Regions from separate parts of the Bradyrhizobium sp. MI1.7 genome, predicted to be linked through region 2. Evidence: predicted binding sites of a transcription regulator. Region 2 holds the regulator's gene; each other region holds the start of a gene.
What was found. Region 2 encodes LexA, which represses DNA repair genes until DNA is damaged. Its sites were predicted from a motif close to TGTTCNNNNTGTGTTCNG; they were not measured.
Positions count from the first base shown of each region.

Region 1: the regulator LexA is predicted to act here: its motif matches at 2,803-2,820, upstream of AC0L3X_RS19505 (ribonuclease T2 family protein).
Region 3: the regulator LexA is predicted to act here: its motif matches at 1,753-1,770, upstream of recA (recombinase RecA).
Region 4: the regulator LexA is predicted to act here: its motif matches at 1,754-1,771, upstream of uvrA (excinuclease ABC subunit UvrA).

Region 1 covers NZ_JBVVPO010000020.1:23-4,601, reverse strand. The annotation lists gene AC0L3X_RS19520 (outer membrane protein) at 1-497, shown strand, start outside; gene AC0L3X_RS19515 (cold-shock protein) at 583-798, opposite strand; gene AC0L3X_RS19510 (23S rRNA (adenine(2030)-N(6))-methyltransferase RlmJ) at 1,053-1,913, opposite strand; gene AC0L3X_RS19505 (ribonuclease T2 family protein) at 2,035-2,757, opposite strand; gene AC0L3X_RS19500 (hypothetical protein) at 2,880-3,341, opposite strand; gene AC0L3X_RS19495 (hypothetical protein) at 3,525-3,818, shown strand; gene AC0L3X_RS19490 (DUF3617 domain-containing protein) at 3,848-4,378, shown strand.
Region 2 covers NZ_JBVVPO010000003.1:252,741-257,319, reverse strand. The annotation lists gene AC0L3X_RS05725 (GAF domain-containing protein) at 1-575, opposite strand, end outside; gene AC0L3X_RS05720 (hypothetical protein) at 800-1,234, opposite strand; gene AC0L3X_RS05715 (hypothetical protein) at 1,481-1,813, shown strand; gene lexA (transcriptional repressor LexA) at 1,835-2,536, opposite strand; gene AC0L3X_RS05705 (molybdopterin molybdotransferase MoeA) at 2,713-3,924, opposite strand; gene AC0L3X_RS05700 (hypothetical protein) at 4,156-4,308, opposite strand; gene AC0L3X_RS05695 (HAD family hydrolase) at 4,506-4,579, opposite strand, start outside.
Region 3 covers NZ_JBVVPO010000036.1:65,905-70,483, forward strand. The annotation lists gene AC0L3X_RS28230 (hypothetical protein) at 568-765, opposite strand; gene AC0L3X_RS28235 (hypothetical protein) at 1,058-1,231, shown strand; gene recA (recombinase RecA) at 1,863-2,951, shown strand; gene AC0L3X_RS28245 (hypothetical protein) at 3,045-4,040, shown strand; gene gcvP (aminomethyl-transferring glycine dehydrogenase) at 4,193-4,579, opposite strand, start outside.
Region 4 covers NZ_JBVVPO010000003.1:103,065-107,643, forward strand. The annotation lists gene AC0L3X_RS05015 (outer membrane protein) at 1-662, shown strand, start outside; gene AC0L3X_RS05020 (outer membrane protein) at 808-1,563, shown strand; gene uvrA (excinuclease ABC subunit UvrA) at 1,868-4,579, shown strand, end outside.

The DNA of each region.
Region 1 (4,579 bases), on a different contig from region 2:
GTTGGGCCGGTCCGTATCTCGGTGCCAATCTCGGCTATGAGTGGGGCTCGGTGAGTAACTCGCCCGTCAAGCCCTCCGGTTTCGTCGGCGGTGTACAGGCCGGCTACAATTTCCAGAACGGTCCATGGGTGTTCGGCGTCGAGGGCGATATCCAGGCCGCGGGCGCTGATGACACCTTCGCGCCGTGGAAGTTCTCCAACCCCTGGTTCGGCACGCTGCGCGGCCGTGCGGGCTATGCCTTCAGCAACGTGCTGTTCTACGGCACCGCCGGCCTCGCCTTCGGCGAACTGCGCGCGCAGACATTCGGCTGGACGGAGTCGCACACCACCGCAGGCTGGACCATCGGTGCCGGCGCGGAAGTCGGCTTCGCGCCGAACTGGAGCGCCAAGCTCGAATATCTCTACATCGATCTGTCGACGAGCCAGTTCGCAATTACCGGCGTGTCAAACGGCTATAGCGCCAGCGTTGTGCGCGCAGGCGTGAACTATCACTTCTGATAGTTGAAGAAGAAAATACCGGACAACAGCCTCCCGGCCGCTCGCGGCCGGGATTTTTTTCGCCAGGTGTTCGCTCGAAAACGCTCTAGGAGACGATGACCAAATTGACTGCCTTTGGTCCCTTCCCCTTCTTGTCCGGCTCGACTTCAAAAGTAATGCGCTGTCCTTCGGCGAGATCTTTCAGTCCCGCCCGCTCCACAGCAGTAATGTGCACGAAGACGTCGCGCCCGCCGTCGTCGGGCTTGATGAAACCGTAGCCGCGCTCGCCGTTAAAAAACTTGACCGTTCCCGTCATGGCCATCGGGAAACTCCCCCTCATTGCTCCTCCGTCGCGACGCAGACTCACGTCACGACATGACCGGGCCTTACGAAGCCCGGGAGCTGGCCATCCTTGGGCGGACCTTTCTTTCGGTCCGATCGGATCTTTCTTAGGCCTTCACTCCGCCGCAACCATTCGCGGAAGCGGAACGTAAAGCCAGTCACGGAAACAGCATAATACGGTTCTCTGCAGATTGACTACCGCTCCTGCATCTTTTTCCCAAGAATGCCGGGGTGTTACGGTCTCGGCACCTCTAATCGGAATCTGGCAGCTCCGCCCTGTCCGAGCGGTATCTCCAGCTCGGGCAGGATCGTCTTGAGCTCGCCATGCAGCGTGTACGGCGGATTGACGATCAACAATCCGGCGGAGGTGAGGGCGGCGCCATCAAGCTGCGGCGCGACACTGAATTCGAGACGCAGACATTTTCCTGGCGGTTTTGCTGCGGCTGCGAGCCGCGCCACTGATTGCACCAGCGTGTCGGTGGCGCGCCGGCTCTTGGCCGGATACCAGATTACATAGATACCGGTCGGCCATTTGGTGAAAGCCGCCGCGAAGGCGTCGCCGAGCTTTTCGAACTCGTCTTTCGCCTCGAACGGCGGGTCGATCAGCACGAGCCCGCGCCGTTCCTTCGGTGGCACGAAGGCCGGCAGCGCGACCCAGCCGTCGAGATCGACCACGCGCGCCTGTTCGTCGCGGCGCAGCACACCGATCAGCGCCTTGCGCGCCTTCGGCTCGAGCTCGCAGGCAACGAGGCGGTCCTGCGGCCGCAGCAGGCCGCGCGTGATCAGCGGCGAACCCGGATAGGCCTTGAGCTCGCCCTTCGGATTGTAGGCGCGAACGATGTCGAGATAGGGCTTGGCCAGCGCCACGGCGTCGTTCGACAGGCGCGCCTGCATCAGCCGCGCGATGCCGGTCAGCCATTCGCCGCTACGGCGCGCCTCGTCGCTTTCGAGATCGTAGAGGCCAGCGCCGGCATGGGTGTCGATGACACGGAATGCCCCCGGCTTGTCCTGGAGGTAAGTAATGATGCGCGCGAGCACGATGTGCTTGATGACATCGGCGAAGTTTCCGGCGTGGAAGGCGTGACGGTAGTTCATGAGACAGGACTACGCTACGTCACGGCTTGAGCAAAGCGGGATGCGCGCCTGTGCCGGCATGGGCCCCGAATCTGCAGCGCACCGCCGAACCGGCGCTGCGTCCGGGGCACAAACACTTGGACTAGCCACCTCTGATCGGCGGCATCGTCACCTGGTCGCGGCGGCAGGCGCGGCGCTCGATCTCCTCGCAGGCCCGGAATTGCAGGTCCTTGCTGAGGCAGATGCGGACCTCGGAGAGCCGGGTCCGATTGCAGGTGACCGAGATGGCCGCGTTGCTCAGGCCCGCATTGGCCTTGATGAAGGCTTCCTCCACCTCGCCCGGCGCCACGGTCTTGGCCTGCGACAGTTCGAGATATTCCGCCGGGATCTTGATCGCGGCGCGCGCCTTTCGGATCGTCTCGAAATAATTGCGGCTGTCGAGCCCGGAGCAGGTGCCGTGCTTGTCCCACTCGTTGAAGATCAGCCCCGGCGCCGGCATCAAATCGAGCATCGAAGAGACGATGTTGCGGTTCAGGCGTGGCGACGGCCGCTGGCAATATTCAGGGAAGCCATTCTCATATTGCGGCCACAGCCCGTGCACCACGAACGCGTAGGGCCGCCCGCTGCACTGCATCTGCGAGCGACCACCGCCGCCGCCGCCGCGGTTGCGCTCGGACGCCTCCTCGCAGAACGAGGGCGACCATGACAGCGACAGCACATAGAAGTCGAATTCGCCGGGCGCGTTCTGCCGTTTGTCCTGGGCCTTCGCGCCGCCCGGCAGCGCGACCAGCCCGGCGGCCAGAACCAGGGGGAGGGTCAGTGAGATCACGAGACGGGTGAACGAACGCAATCTAAAATGAAACATGGCGACGCCCCTCAACTAGACTGTGCAATCAGCCTAGCAGGCAACAAGAACATTTCAAGAACAAAATTCGGGCCGGCCCGTCAGGCGCCTGATCAGTCCGATTCAGGCCTTTCGATCGAGGCTCAGGGCCTGGCGGCGCGGCAGGACGGATTGTAGGCCCAGTTGCGGTCAAGCCCGACCACGCACCATTCCACACCATTGCCGTAGCCGGAGAAGCCGCCATCCTCGATGATCGAGAAATGCACCTTGCGCACCTTGCCGTCATTGAGCATGGCGTCGCCGGTGCAATAGCGGCGCGGAATGTTGTCGGACTGCCAGGGCCGGAACGCGATCTCGTGAACGGCGGCGAAGCCGGTGATCTTCAACGAGGAATTCCAGAACGAGCTTTCCTTCTCCCAGAACTGGGTGGCGATGGTCGGCAGCGCCCTCTCGCAATCGACGACGGCGCCGTCATAGCGCGGCCCGTTCAGCCAGAAGTTCAGCTCCAGCGGATTGGCGGCCCTGGCCTCACCGAGCGACAGCGCTCCGAACATGAGGCCAAGCAAGGTGGCAAAGCGGAGCGATTTCAGGGGGAGGGCGCGCATGGGCAATCCGGACAGCTGGGTCTTGCGAAGGATGGACGGTGCCGCGAAGGCCGGGGCAGGTCAAGTGCAGCGCGGCAACACTTGGCCAAGAGTTGACCCCAACCTCGCAGCCGGCGGGGCATCAGTTCTTTTCATGGACCTCCCGGCACCGTAAACTGGCGCCAACCAATTGGAGTGACGGGAATGCGAATCATTGCGGCCGCGGGCTTTCTTGCCCTGGGTATGATGGCCAGCCAGTCGGCACGCGCCGATCTCCTTCCGGTGCCTCCGTTCAAGGGCAACGACACCGGCGGCATCATCGCTTATTCGCTGGCGACCCAGGCGGATGCGCGGCAGGTCGCGGTCGATCACTGCGCGCGCTACGGCAAGGTCGTGAAATTCCTCGCGGTGCAGGCCTTTGAGGGCGGCTACATCTCGTTCTCCTGCCGTTGGGTGCCCTATGGCGCTGCCCAACAGCCGATCCGCACGCTGTACTGAGGCGCTTTCGGAACGTCGGGAGCTTCCACATGACGCGCAAGCTCGCTTTGCTCGGCTCGGCCCTTTGTCTTGTGGTGTCGGCAGGCAGCGCCAGCGCCGACGATCTGCCGGTGCGCAAGGCCGGTCTCTGGGAAATGAAGATGGTCAGGACCGGCACGCCCATGCCCGAGATGACCATGCAGCACTGCACCGACGAGACCGTCGACAAGGAGATGAACAACAACGTCTCCCCGATGGCCAAGCAGATCTGCGCCAAGCAGGACATCAAGAAGACCGCGACCGGCTATGTCAGCGATTCCGAGTGCAACGTCGCCGGCATCAGCACGACCTCGCATGCCGAGATCACCGGCGATTTCAACTCGGCCTATACGGTGAAGACCTCGTCGCACGCGCAAGGCGGCGCCGCCGGCGCAGCAGGCCGCGACACCACGATGCAGCTCGAAGCCAAGTGGCTGGGGGCCTGCAAGCCCGACCAGAAGCCCGGTGACATCGTGATGCCCGGCGGCTTCAAGATGAACGTGCGCGACATGGACAAGCTGAAGGCGCTGTTGCCGAAGTAGGTTTGTCTTCCCTCTCCCCTTGTGGGAGAGGGTGGCTCGCCGCGTAGCGGCGAGACGGGTGAGGGGTCTCCGCGCGTGACTCTCTTACTTCTGAATTCGCGGAAACAACCCCTCATCCGGCGCTTCGCGCCACCTTCTCCCACAAGGGGCCTGTTGCGTAATTCGTCAATTGTGATTCCCTAGGGCAAAGCCTTGGAGGGT
Region 2 (4,579 bases):
CCGACGCCGAGATTGATTCCGACCTTGGCGGCGTCCTCCCAGCGCAGAAAACTCCTGGCATCGTGCAGGTCCTTGATGATCAGCGGCAGGCCGGCTTTCCAGATGCGGCCGGGCAGGCCGAAGCCACGCGGAAATCTGGTGTGGCGGGAGTTGAATTCGAACATGTCGGCGGTGCCGTAATAGCCGTCGACGAGCCCCATCTCGTGGGAGGTTTCGGCATCGTTGTGCCAGAGCTCGATCGCGCCGACATGGGCCTCGTCGTCGCCGCAGAACAGCACCATGACAGCTTGCAGGAATTCGCCTGAAAACACCGGCACCGCCACGCCGCAGGTCAGCCCGGCGGCGATGGCCTGATCGGTCCGCTTGAAATAGGAATCGGTGAATCTGGTGAGGATCACGGGGTGGCCGCTGGCCCAGGCCTTGCCGGGAAGTCCCTCGTCATATCCGAAGTGCAGATCCTCGCTCACGTCCCTAAACGCGGACAACCCTTCGCCGTAGAGGCCGCCGCCGAATTCCAGCCGCATGCGCGTGCGGTCAGGCACCCAGAGTTCAACGACGCGAATGAAGGTCTTCATCGAACGTGCCCGCCGTCTCAAGCCGCACCAAGCATCGGCCATTTGGCTGCGGAACGGACGTTTAAAATTCAGGCAGGACAGCGCAAACTTCGTGCGGTGGGAGGCACAACGGCTTGGTCCGCCCGATGGCGTTTCGCGGGGCACGAGCAACACCATCTCGCCGGCCTCGGCCGGCGATGGCGATTTTCAATCCTGGCCCGACCTGCCGGCCGGGAATGGCGATGTCAGCCGATCGGCAGGCGGGTGCTGGTTGGCCGGCTGTCGGTGATGGTCTGCGGCTTGTGCTCGCGCTCGCCGAGCGGCTGGGTCACCGGTAGCTGCAGCACGGTCGCACGCTGGCCTTCGACCAGCTGCGTCACCAGCACGGATTTGCCGTCGGGGAATTCGATCGCATCATGATGGCGATCGGGAATGTGCGGATCGATCTTGCCGAACTTGCCGACGCGCGAATTGACGGTGCGCGTCCAGATCCAGCGATTGTCGTAGCGGACGTTGTCGGCGAAGGCGAGCTCCGTTCCCGGGAGCAGGCAGACCGCGACGGTCGGATCGGCCGCGGAGGCAAAGCCGCGCGTCGAGGTGCCGCGGAAGGTTGTCGTGACGATCGTCTCGCCGACTTCGGCGGGACGCGACGCGACGGCATGCAGGCTGTAGTCACACATCGGGTGCTCCTCATGCAGGGATAGCGACCCACGTCTCTTAATCGAGGCGCAGGCCTCTATCAGAGTGGAAATACCAAACGTTCTGCCGGGTTGTAGGCAAATCTACGGCTCGCCGCCGCAGGCCGCAATCACATTAACTTTCCCGAATCCACCAGGAACAAAGCCCGCCCCTTTGCATTCCGCAGGCGCGTGTCAGCGCCCCGCAGGCGCCGACCAGCCGGAATATTGCCAGCCCGGCCGCGACGGTTGGTCGACGGCGTCGAGGGCCTTGCGGACTTGCTCGCTTACGGCGGTATCCTTGCGGGCATGGGGCCGCGATTGCGCGGCCAAGGCTTGCGCGGCCGATGCTGCGATCAGCGCCACAGCAACTGTGCTCAGAACGATCTGGCGCATGACTTCTCCTCGAACCTGAAGGCCGCGAAGCAGGGCTGCTTCGTGTGGCGTGCCGAGGATGTACCGCTGGAGGAGGGGCCGGATAATCTGCGCGAAACCAGAAAGACTATCCAGCGGAAGCGGACAATCGTCCGCTCCAATCCCGGATCGGCGATGCCGATCGAAAGCGCGCGGGGCGCGAAATGACCGATACCGGCACGTTCGGTATCAATACTTCCGGTACAGTCCGATCAGCTTGCCCTGGATCTTCACCCGGTTGGGCGGCAGAATGCGGACCTCATAGGCCGCATTGGCGGGCTCGAGCGCGATCGAGGCGCCGCGGCGGCGGAAGCGCTTGAGCGTCGCCTCCTCGTCGTCGATCAGCGCCACCACGATATCGCCGGTATCGGCGCTCTCGTTGCGCTGGATCAGCGCCATGTCGCCGTCGAGAATGCCGGCCTCGACCATGGAATCGCCGCGCACTTCGAGCGCGTAATGTTCGCCCGAGCCGAGCATGTCAGGCGGTACGCTGATGGTGTGGCTGCGGGTCTGCAAGGCCTCGATCGGCGTACCGGCCGCGATGCGGCCCATCACGGGGACCGCGACGGGGCGCTCGCCCTCGTCCGGCGGCGGGCTCGAAGTCGTGCGGACCTTGCCGAGATTGCCTTCGATGACGCTCGGCGTGAAGCCGCGGCGGCTGCCGGCGGCGGCCTGAAGCTCGGGCAGCTTGATCACCTCGATGGCGCGGGCCCGGTTGGGCAGGCGCCGGATGAAGCCGCGCTCCTCGAGCGCGGTGATCAGGCGATGGATGCCCGATTTCGAGCGCAGGTCGAGCGCGTCCTTCATCTCATCGAAGGAGGGCGGCACGCCGCTTTCCTTCAGTCGTTCGCTGATGAACCGCAGGAGCTCGTATTGTTTGCGCGTTAACATCTCGACCAAAATCCCCCGGTTGATGTCGTTCGATTCCGAGACGCTGAATTCAGCAGTAAGCCGCTACATTCTCGAAACAAATCATGAACGGACACTATATGTTCGATACATGTTCCGCAACTGCTTAATTTACCGTGAACGCGACAAAGTTCGCGGAACGCACGCGAACGAAGCGCTCAGACGGGCAGCCGCAAGACCTCGCAAGGCGTGCCGGCTTCGGCCTTCGACGCGAATGGCGCGCGCACGAGAAGTGCCTGTGCCGCAGCGAGATTCGCAAGCAGCGAGGAATCCTGGTGATTGACCGGAAGGGCGACGAGCGTGCCGTCGTCGCGCAGCTCGAGGCGTGCGCGCAGGTAATCCTCGCGCTGGTCATTGGCGCCGACATCGCGGCCGAGCACCGCGCGTTCGCGGCGGTGATGAATCATCGAACGGCCCGAAAGCGCGCGAATCAACGGCACCATGAACAGGAAGCCGCAAACGTAGGATGACACGGGATTGCCGGGCAGGCCGATCACGCGCATCGCGCCGAGCCGCCCGTTCATCATCGGCTTGCCCGGCCGCATCGCGATCTTCCAGAACGCCATCGAGATACCTTCGTCCCTCAGCGCCTGCTGGACCAGATCGTGGTCCCCGACCGACGCGCCGCCGGTCGTGATCAGGATGTCGGCGCCGCTCTCCCGCGCGCGGCCGATGCCGGCCGTGGTGGCCTCCAGCGTATCGGCGGCAACGCCGAGGTCGATGGTATCGGCGCCCTCGCTGCGGGCGAGCGCGTGCAGGGCGTAGCCGTTGGAATAGACGATCTGGCCGTGGCCCGGCGTCGTACCCGGCATCACCAGCTCGTCGCCGGTCGCGAGGATCGCGACCTTCGGGCGTCGCCGGACTGGCAGTTGCGGGTAATTCATGCCGGCGGCGAGCGCGAGGTCGCGCTCGGTGAGCCGGGCCCCTTTGCGCAGCAGCACGTCGCCTTCCGAGAAGTCGACGCCGGCGGGGCGGATGTGCCGCCCCGTTACGGCAGCTTCCTTGATCGTTATGCGCTTGCCGTCCGCGATCGTGTCCTCCTGGATCACGACCGCATCAGCGCCATCGGGAACGACACCGCCGGTGAAGATACGCACGGCCTCGCCGGCGCCGACCGATCCCGCAAACGGGCGGCCCGCCGCGACCTCGCCAATCAGGGTGAGCTGGGAGTCGATCTTCGCCGCATCGACCGCGCGCACCGCATAGCCGTCCATTGCCGACATCGCCTGCGGCGGCTGCGTGCGCCGCGCGGCGACGTCGCGCGCGAGCACGCGGTGGAAGGCTGCGTCGAGCGCGATCATCTCTTCAGGCAGCGGCTCTGCGCCCGCCAGCACCGCAGCGAGCGCGTCGGAAACCGGCATCAGGGCCACGGGTGAAAACTCCTGCTGGGCCCGTTCGGGCAAATCGGCGGCGAGAGTTCTAGCCGAGTGCAGGCGCAGAGGCAAAACAGTGGCCGCGCAGGATGATTTATCCTGCGTCATCCGCTCTGCGATGAAGGGTGAGCATCAAGTCCGCCGCGGCATGATCCAGAAGGCGAGACAGACCGGTACGAGGATGGCCATGGCGAGGACGAGAAGGACGAGAGCCACGGCCAGCATCGGTCAACTCCCCGGCGGCTTGTACGGACTGACGTCCGGCGCTGCGGGGCCCTGATCCTTGTCAGGCAGCGGGTCGGCCTGGGATTTCAGGTCGGCGGCCTTGCTGATCAGTTTTGCGGAGAGGTCAGAATCCGAGGTGGTTCTGGCGAATTTCATCAGCAGAGAGGCTTGCTTGGTAAGGTAGGTTTTGCCCAACACGACGATAAGCCCGATGTAGAATTCCCAACGGACTCATGAGTCCCGAGAGGGGCAATCGTTCCGGGAACTCCGTATAAAAATGCACAAAGGGTTTTGGTTCCTCGCCCCCAGGCAAAATAGTTCCACTCGCGGCCCGTCGGCTTGCCGGCCAGAGGTCAGATTCCGAGCGCCTTGAGGGCATTCCCGACGTCGCGGGGCGAGGTCACGTGGACCGCGGTCAGGCCGCGCG
Region 3 (4,579 bases), on a different contig from region 2:
AGCCCCGAGAGGGATTAGCAAAATCCCGGATATTGATCAGTCCGAATGGATGACGAGAAGGTTCAACGGCACAACGCGACCAAGCTCAAATGGATGCGTGGCGGCGCTGCGTCGAACTGGGCATTGAAATCCCCCAGCCCAATAGATACGGGCAGGAGACGAGATCGTTTCACACGCGCAGAGGCGGATTAGGGCACTTCTTTTCCGTGGTTCTATGAATGGCGAGCTTGCGCGTTTTTCCCGGAGGGATTGTCGGCTGACAGCGTGGCTGACTTGGAAGGCTACATCGAAATCCTTTTGCGAAAGCTTCGCCGGGAAGCTGGCAAAGAAGCCGCCAACTGAGGCGGCCTTAACCGGTCTTCCGTTCGAGCATCGCCATTTCAACTTGGTCGGCCAGGACTGTGAGATGACTTGCGAGGCGGTCGAATAGTTCGCGCTTAGCGGCGTCGGTCGCGGATGAGAGCGCACTCCGCCGCGTCCTTCCGCAGCTTCTCAAGTTGAACCAGATGATCTTGCATGGCCCGCTGGCCCGCTGTTTCGAGAATCAGCGGAGTCAACGCGACGGGCTTACTTCGGCGGCTGCAAGCCGGATGATTTCAACCATTCCTCAATGCGGGCGGCGACATCGGATTCGTGGGCCTTCTTCAAAAGAGCCTCTTGCTCTGGGGCCGCCTGCAATTGTTCTGCCTTTTCTCGCGCTAGTCTGGCTTCCTTGATGAGCCGCTCTCCAAGCACTCTATCCGGTTTGAATCGGAAGCGCTTCATGACTTCCTCCTGTCACAAAGTTCGCTCTGCTTAAAACTTTCAAGGGGCACAGAAGTTCTACGGAACTCTACACCTCATGTTCGCTTAGCGGAACACATTCGTTTGCGGTCCGTTCTTCAAATCCAAATCGGGCCACCGCGAAAATCAAACTAGGCCACCGCGCTCGGAAACCAGGCCAGCATCCGGGTACTGCCGAAATAGGCCACTCGGGATTGCAAAGTAGGCCACTGGTAGGAACTAAGGGATTGCCCGCCCTGTTGCATGTTGTTCCTCCCTCTAAAGGAACAGCCTTATGGCCGACGACAACAATAAAAATCCAAATGAGAAGCAGCCCGGCGAGAATCCGGACGGCAAGTACCATTTCAATCCTGGGAACATGGCCGGGAAGAAGCCCGGGGATCCGGAGCAGACTGCCGAAAACCGCGGCGAGCAGCCGCACGAGGACAAAGAAAAACCCGCCGGTTAGATGCCGGCCACTCGCAGATGCGAAGTAGGGCCACTATAGGACCGCACCGGACGGCGGCTTTATGGCCGGCCACTCACCGAAGAAAAATGGGAATGGATTGTTTATCCCAGGATCGGGCAAGGAGATCGCTTCGCAGGAATGGCTCCCACTAGAGCGGCCTCAAAGGGAGCGCGGGCCTACATCGATGAGAAGCTGGATGGAAAAGAGGCCGCCAACTGAGGCGGCCTCAAATCATCAGGATCAGCCAGACGATTAGGCCAGCGTTCACGGTGCCTACGGTGACAATACCTGTCTGAATAAGTCGCTCGGTCATGGTGTCACCCCCCGATTGAGAGGGAACCCTGCGCTCAATCGGAACGAGCGTCTATGCAGATTGTGCCAGAACCGGGAAATTTCGGTAATATATGACGGCGTGTTCCGCCCGTGAATACACCTTATGGTTGGCCCAGAACAAAACAGGCCACGTGTCATTTCAAACCAGGCCAATGTCGCCGGAAACAGGCCAGTACCAAAATCCGCGAAAGAACATATTGCGAACTTGGAACAAATAGGGTACATTACTTTTATCGCCGGCCCGCCCCGCCAATCGTTTGTCCCTCTAGCGAATCCTCGCCATAAGGAGCACGACCCAATGTCCAACACTGCCCTGCGTATCGTCGAAGGATCTTCCATGGACAAGAGTAAAGCTCTGGCCGCCGCGCTCTCCCAGATCGAGCGCCAGTTCGGCAAGGGCTCGGTGATGAAGCTCGGCAAGAACGACCGGTCGATGGATGTCGAGGCGGTGTCCTCGGGTTCCCTCGGGCTCGACATTGCGCTCGGGATCGGTGGTCTGCCGAAGGGGCGCGTCGTGGAAATCTACGGGCCGGAATCCTCGGGCAAGACCACGCTGGCGCTGCACACGGTGGCGGAAGCGCAGAAGAAGGGCGGAATCTGCGCCTTCATCGACGCCGAGCACGCGCTCGACCCGGTCTATGCGCGCAAGCTGGGCGTCAACATCGACGAGCTCCTGATTTCGCAGCCGGACACGGGCGAGCAGGCGCTGGAGATCTGCGACACACTGGTGCGCTCGGGTGCGGTGGACGTGCTGGTGGTCGATTCGGTCGCGGCTCTGGTGCCGAAGGCCGAGCTCGAGGGCGAGATGGGCGACGCGCTGCCGGGTCTCCAGGCCCGTCTGATGAGCCAGGCGCTGCGCAAGCTGACGGCCTCCATCAACAAATCCAACACCATGGTGATCTTCATCAACCAGATCCGCATGAAGATCGGTGTGATGTACGGCTCGCCGGAAACCACGACCGGCGGCAACGCGCTGAAATTCTATGCCTCCGTCCGTCTCGACATCCGCCGCATCGGCGCGATCAAGGAGCGCGACGAAGTGGTCGGCAACACCACGCGCGTCAAGGTGGTGAAGAACAAGCTGGCGCCGCCCTTCAAGCAGGTCGAATTCGACATCATGTACGGCGAGGGCGTCTCCAAGATGGGCGAGATCCTCGATCTCGGCGTCAAGGCCGGCATCGTCGAAAAGTCCGGCGCCTGGTTCTCCTACGACAGCCAGCGCCTCGGCCAGGGCCGCGAGAACTCGAAAGCGTTTTTGAAGGCCAACCCTGACATCACCGCCAAGATCGAGACCTCGATTCGCCAGAACTCCGGCCTGATTGCCGAGCAGATTCTTGCCGGCACCCCCGAGCGCGACGCCGACGGCGAGGAGCCGGCGGACGAGTAAGACCTAACGCGAAAAATTATCGCGAGGAGCGGGCGCTGAAGACGTTGAGTTGCCGACGTCGTCAGTGCCCGTTTCGTTTTGGGGGCGTTCGCGATGAAACGCGTGATCCTGACCAGTTCGTCCGGCGTGGGTCTCACCTACGCAAATCGTGCCGACATGGTCGTCCCGTTTATCTTTCGCTTCGTTTCGGGGCCACTGCCTACCTCGCATCACCTCGAGCAATACCTGACGGGAGGCTATGTCAGAGGCGATCCAGAGGTGCGTTGGTCCGATCTTGTTGGCCGGTTGCCTCAGACCGGTCTAGCGCACAAGGAGACAGGCCTGATTTGGTTTTGCGAGACCTATGGCGTCGATCTCATCGAGCTGTGGTTCGACCCTGAGCCCAATAGTCAGTTGCAACTGATCTGGATCCTCGATTATTTGCGGTCCCATCCATCGATCACCGATCGTCTGAGATTGCGACGTGTCAATTTCGATCTGCGCGGAGCGGACGGCACAGAGCTTCGCGATCGTATGGTGCGGGAATTGGAGGTCGCGGACTGCGACTTCGAGATCGCCAACATGGCCTGGGAAGCCTACCGGGCGCCAACGCCGGAGCTCTGTTTCGGATTGCTCGGCAGGGATTTCCCCAGGCTGCCCTTCCTGAAGCCTGCGATGGAACAATTGCTGGCAGAACTGCCATCACCAATCACCGGACTAGGTACGACGGAAGCGCGGCTTCTCGACCTGATTGCGCGGGGGCACAACCGTACCAAGGAGCTGTTTCAACCGGACGGTCCGCTGCAAACGCGCGTGTTCGATCAATGGGAATTGGGCCCGCTGCTCGAAGGGCTTGGGTCCGGCCCAATGCCGGTGATCACGGGTCTCGATCCGAAACTCGCGACGCTGGCCCCGCACGATGCGCGAGGCCGCAACGCCGCCTTTCGCCGAAGCCGGCTATCGCTCACCGAATTTGGGGAAGCGGTCCTTGAAGGCCGGGAGGATTTCCGCCGTCAAAACCCGATTCGACGCTGGTGGGGTGGTACGCTTCTCACCAACGAACGGCTTTGGCGGTGGGACCGAAAGAACTGTTCGCTGGTTGCACCCTAGATACGCGTTCGGGGCCGTAGGGTGGGCAAAGGCGCGTAAGCGCCGTGCCCACCATATTCCAACGCGCACAAAGGTGGTGGGCACGCTTCCGCCTTCGCTCTTCGAGCTACGGCGGACAAGTCGCTTTGCCCACCCTACGAAGCTACGATCCCTTACTCCGCCGCTTCCGCGTAATCGCTGACCGGCGGGCACGAGCACACCAGGTTGCGGTCGCCGTAGACGTTGTCGACGCGGCCGACCGGGCACCAATATTTGTCGGTGCGCGAGGTGCCCACGGGGAAGCAGCCCTCGGCGCGGGTGTAGGCGCGATTCCAAGCATCATCCGCGATGTCGTGCACGGTGTGCGGGGCGTGGCGCAAAGGCGAAGCCTCGATCTTGAAGCGGCCGGCCTCGACCTCGGCAATCTCCTTCCGGATCGCGATCATGGCGTCGCAGAAACGATCCAGCTCCGCCTTCGATTCCGATTCGGTCGGCTCGATCATCAGCGTGCCCGGCACCGGAAAACTCATGGTGGGGGCATGGAAGCCGTAGTCGATCAG
Region 4 (4,579 bases), 150 kb from region 2:
TGATCGGCGCGGTCTACGATTGGAGCGGCTACTACATCGGCGCCAACGGTGGTGGCGGCTGGAGCCATAAGTGCTGGGACATCGTCGCCAACATCCTCGGTGCGCCGGTCACTCCCCCCGCATCGGAGGGCTGCCACACCGCGACCGGCGGCGTGGCTGGCGGCCAGGCCGGCTTTCGCTGGCAAAGCGCGTCATGGGTGTTCGGCGTGGAAGGCCAGGGCGACTGGGCTCACCTTAGCGGCTCCAATGGACCGAGCCTGGCCGCGGGCGGCGTCGGCTCGGACCGCTCGAAGATCAACGCCTTCGGTCTCGTGACCGGCCAGGTCGGCTACGCCTGGAGCAATGTGCTGTTCTACGCGAAGAGTGGTGCGATGGTTGTGAGCGACAAATACGAGGGCTTCACCACGGCCACCGGCTTCGTGTTCGACAGGGCGAATGAAACGCGCTGGGGCGGAGCGGTTGGTGCTGGCCTCGATTTCGGCGTAACGCCCAACATCGTGGTCGGCGTCGATTATGTGCACGGCTTCATGGGATCGCGCGACAACCGCTTTACGTTCAACAACGGCACGTTCTCGCGCGCCGATCGGATCCGCCAGGACGTTGACATTGCAACGGCCCGCGTCAGTTACAGGTTCGGCGGCCCCCTCATCGCCAAATACTGATCTTCGCCTCCGACGCCATCGCGTTACGAAAGGCCGGCCTTGCGCCGGCCTTTTTGTTTTCGCGCGAGGGTGCACCCAACCGTCTTGGAGTCGTGAGGCGCGCGCAAGGCGTCCGCTAATGGCTTTGGCGAGTTGGGGACGTGACATGAAGACGTGGATGCTGGCTGCGGTCAGCCTGTTCGCACTCGGTGCGGTCGCGCCGGCTACCGCCGCCGATCTCCCGATCTACAAGGCGCAGGCGGCCGCCGTTCCCGTCTATGACTGGAGCGGCATCTATGCCGGCATCAACGGCGGCGGCGGCTTGGCCCATGCCTGCTGGGGCGTGACCCGCGCGCTCGGCATCGCTGTCGATCCGGCCGTTGGCGAAGGCTGTCACAATGCGGGCGGTGGCACGGTCGGCGGACAGCTCGGTTATCGCTGGCAGAAGTCGCGTTGGGTGTTCGGCATCGAGGGCCAGGGCAACTGGGCCGACTTCAAGGGCAGCAATGTCAGCGTGGCGCTGCCGCTGTTCACCAACCAGACCAAGATCGACAGCTTCGGCCTGTTCACTGGCCAGATGGGCTACGCCGTCAACAACCTGCTCCTCTATGGCAAGGCCGGCGCCGCGGTGGCGCACGACAAGTACGACACCTTCGTCCCCGGCGTCCCGGCCGCGGTGTTCAACAGCGTCAACCAGACCCGCTGGGGCTACACCATCGGCATCGGCGTGGAATGGGGCTTTGCCGAGAACTGGTCGGTCGGCGGCGAGTACAACCATGTCTTCCTCGGCCATCACAGCGCCGACTTCGCAACGCTCGTTGGCGGCTTCGCCCCGCGCACCGACCGGATCGGCCAGGATATCGACATGGGCCTGATCCGCATCAATTACCGCTGGGGCGGCCCGGTCGTCGCCAAATACTGAGACAAAGCTTCCCACAGGAACCTCCAAGTCCTGATCATGTGCGGATTGCCCCAAATCCGCATTCAAACGCGAACGAAGGGCTGGCCTCGCGCCGGCCCTTCGCATGTTCTGGGGGCCCTGCTCCTGCCAGATGCCGCCAGCGCGCCAACAATCCGTTGACGATTCGCACACGCCACTGGAAATCCGCTCCCGTTCTTCCTACGTTCGCTGCCATACCCATCGGCGCCGATCCCGGTTCCGGGCGACGCGCGCCTTTTTTGTTGGCGCGATCGCGCACCTTTGGGATTCCTTGAGGGCAACTCGGATGGATGAAGTGATCAAGGCGAAGCGCCAACAGCAGAACGCGGGATCCAGCCTGCGCGCAATTACGATCCGTGGCGCGCGCGAGCACAACCTCAAGAATGTCGACGTCGAGATCCCCCGCGACAAGCTGGTGGTGTTCACCGGGCTGTCAGGCTCCGGCAAATCCTCGCTCGCCTTCGACACCATCTACGCCGAGGGCCAGCGCCGCTACGTCGAATCGCTGTCGGCCTATGCGCGCCAGTTCCTGGAGATGATGCAGAAGCCTGACGTCGACCAGATCGACGGCCTGTCGCCGGCGATCTCGATCGAGCAGAAGACCACGTCGAAGAACCCGCGCTCGACCGTCGGCACCGTCACCGAGATCTACGACTACATGCGCCTGCTCTGGGCGCGCGTCGGCGTGCCCTATTCGCCCGCCACGGGTCTGCCGATCGAGAGCCAGACCGTCTCGCAGATGGTCGACCGCGTGCTGGCGCTGCCCGAGGGCACCCGCCTCTATCTGCTCGCCCCCGTCGTACGCGGCCGCAAGGGCGAGTACCGGAAGGAGCTCGCCGAATGGCTCAAGAAGGGCTTTCAGCGCGTCAAGATCGACGGCACCTTCCATGAGCTGGCGGAAGCGCCCACGCTCGACAAGAAATTTCCGCACGACATCGACGTCGTGGTCGACCGCATCGTGGTGCGCGCCGACATCGGCCAGCGCCTCGCCGAAAGCTTTGAGACCGCGCTGAAGCTCGCGGAGGGCCTCGCCGTCGTCGAGTTCGCCGATGCGGCTGCAGCGGCTGCTCCCGCCGAGGAGAAGAAGAAGACCGCCAAAATTCACGACAAGAGCGGGCCCGAGCGCATCCTGTTCTCGGAAAAATTCGCTTGCCCCGTCTCCGGCTTCACGATTCCGGAGATCGAGCCGCGCCTGTTCTCGTTCAACAATCCCTACGGCGCCTGCCCGGCCTGCGGCGGCCTCGGCGTCGAGCAGCATGTCGACGAAGACCTCGTCATCCCCGACAAGGAGCTCGCCATCGGCAAGGGCGCGATCGCGCCCTGGGCCAAGTCGTCGTCGCCTTACTATATTCAGACGCTGACCGCGCTCGGCAAGCACTACAAGTTCACGCTGACCACCAAATGGAAGGATCTGCCGAAGAAGACGCAGAACGCGATCCTCCTTGGCTCGGGCGAGGACGAGATCAAGTTCTCCTACGAGGACGGCGTCCGCTCCTACGACACCAAGAAGCCGTTCGAGGGCGTCATCACCAACATCAACCGCCGCTATCGCGAGACCGAGAGCGAGTGGGCGCGCGAGGAGCTCGCAAAGTATTTCCACGACGTCCCCTGCGAGGGCTGCAAGGGTTTCCGGCTGAAGCCCGAGGCGCTCTGCGTCAAGATCGGCGGCAAGCATATCGGCGAGATCTCGGAACTGTCGGTCAGGAAGGCCGGCGAATGGTTCGAGACCGTGCCCGAGGCGCTGAACACGCAGCAGAACGAGATCGCCGGCCGCATCCTCAAGGAGATTCGCGAGCGCCTCACCTTCCTGCTCGACGTCGGCCTCAACTACCTCACTCTGTCCCGCTCCTCCGGCACGCTGTCCGGCGGCGAGAGCCAGCGCATCCGCCTCGCCTCGCAGATCGGCTCGGGACTGACGGGCGTGCTCTACGTGCTGGACGAGCCCTCGATCGGCCTGCACCAGCGCGACAACGCCCGCCTGCTCGACACGCTGAAGCGCCTGCGCGACCTCGGCAACACCGTGATCGTCGTCGAGCATGACGAGGACGCGATCCTGCTCGCCGATTACGTCCTCGACATCGGGCCCGGCGCCGGCATGCATGGCGGCAACATCGTCGCCGAAGGCACGCCCGCCGAGATCATGCGCAACCCGAAATCGCTGACCGGCAAATATCTCACCGGCGAGCTCGAGGTCGAGGTGCCGGAGCGGCGCCCGCCGAACCATCGCCGCACCATCAAGGTGGTCAACGCGCGCGGCAACAACCTCAAGAACGTCACGGCCGAGATTCCGCTCGGCCTGTTCACGGCCGTCACCGGCGTCTCCGGCGGCGGCAAGTCGACGCTGCTGATCGACACGCTCTACAAGGCCATCGCCCGCAAGCTGAACAACGCCAGCGAAGGCGCCGCCCCCCACGATCGCATCGAGGGTCTCGAGCACATCGACAAGATCATCGACATCGACCAGTCGCCGATCGGCCGCACCCCGCGCTCGAATCCCGCGACCTATACCGGCGCCTTCACGCCGATCCGCGAATGGTTCGCCGGCCTGCCCGAAGCGAAGGCGCGCGGCTATGAGCCCGGCCGCTTCTCCTTCAACGTCAAGGGCGGCCGCTGCGAGGCCTGCCAGGGCGACGGCGTCATCAAGATCGAGATGCACTTCCTGCCCGACGTCTACGTCACCTGCGACGTCTGCAAGGGCAAGCGCTACAACCGCGAGACGCTGGAGGTCCTGTTCAAGGGCAAGAGCATCGCCGACGTGCTCGACATGACCGTCGAGGAAGCGGCCGACTTCTTCAAGGCGGTCCCGCGCGTGCGCGAGACGTTCCAGACCCTGCACCGCGTCGGCCTCGACTACATCCATGTCGGTCAGCAGGCCACAACCCTGTCGGGCGGCGAAGCCCAGCGCGTCAAGCTGGCGAAGGAGCTGTCCAAGCGCGCCACCGGGCGCACGCTCTACATCCTGGACGAGCCGACCACCGGCCTGCACTTCCACGACGTC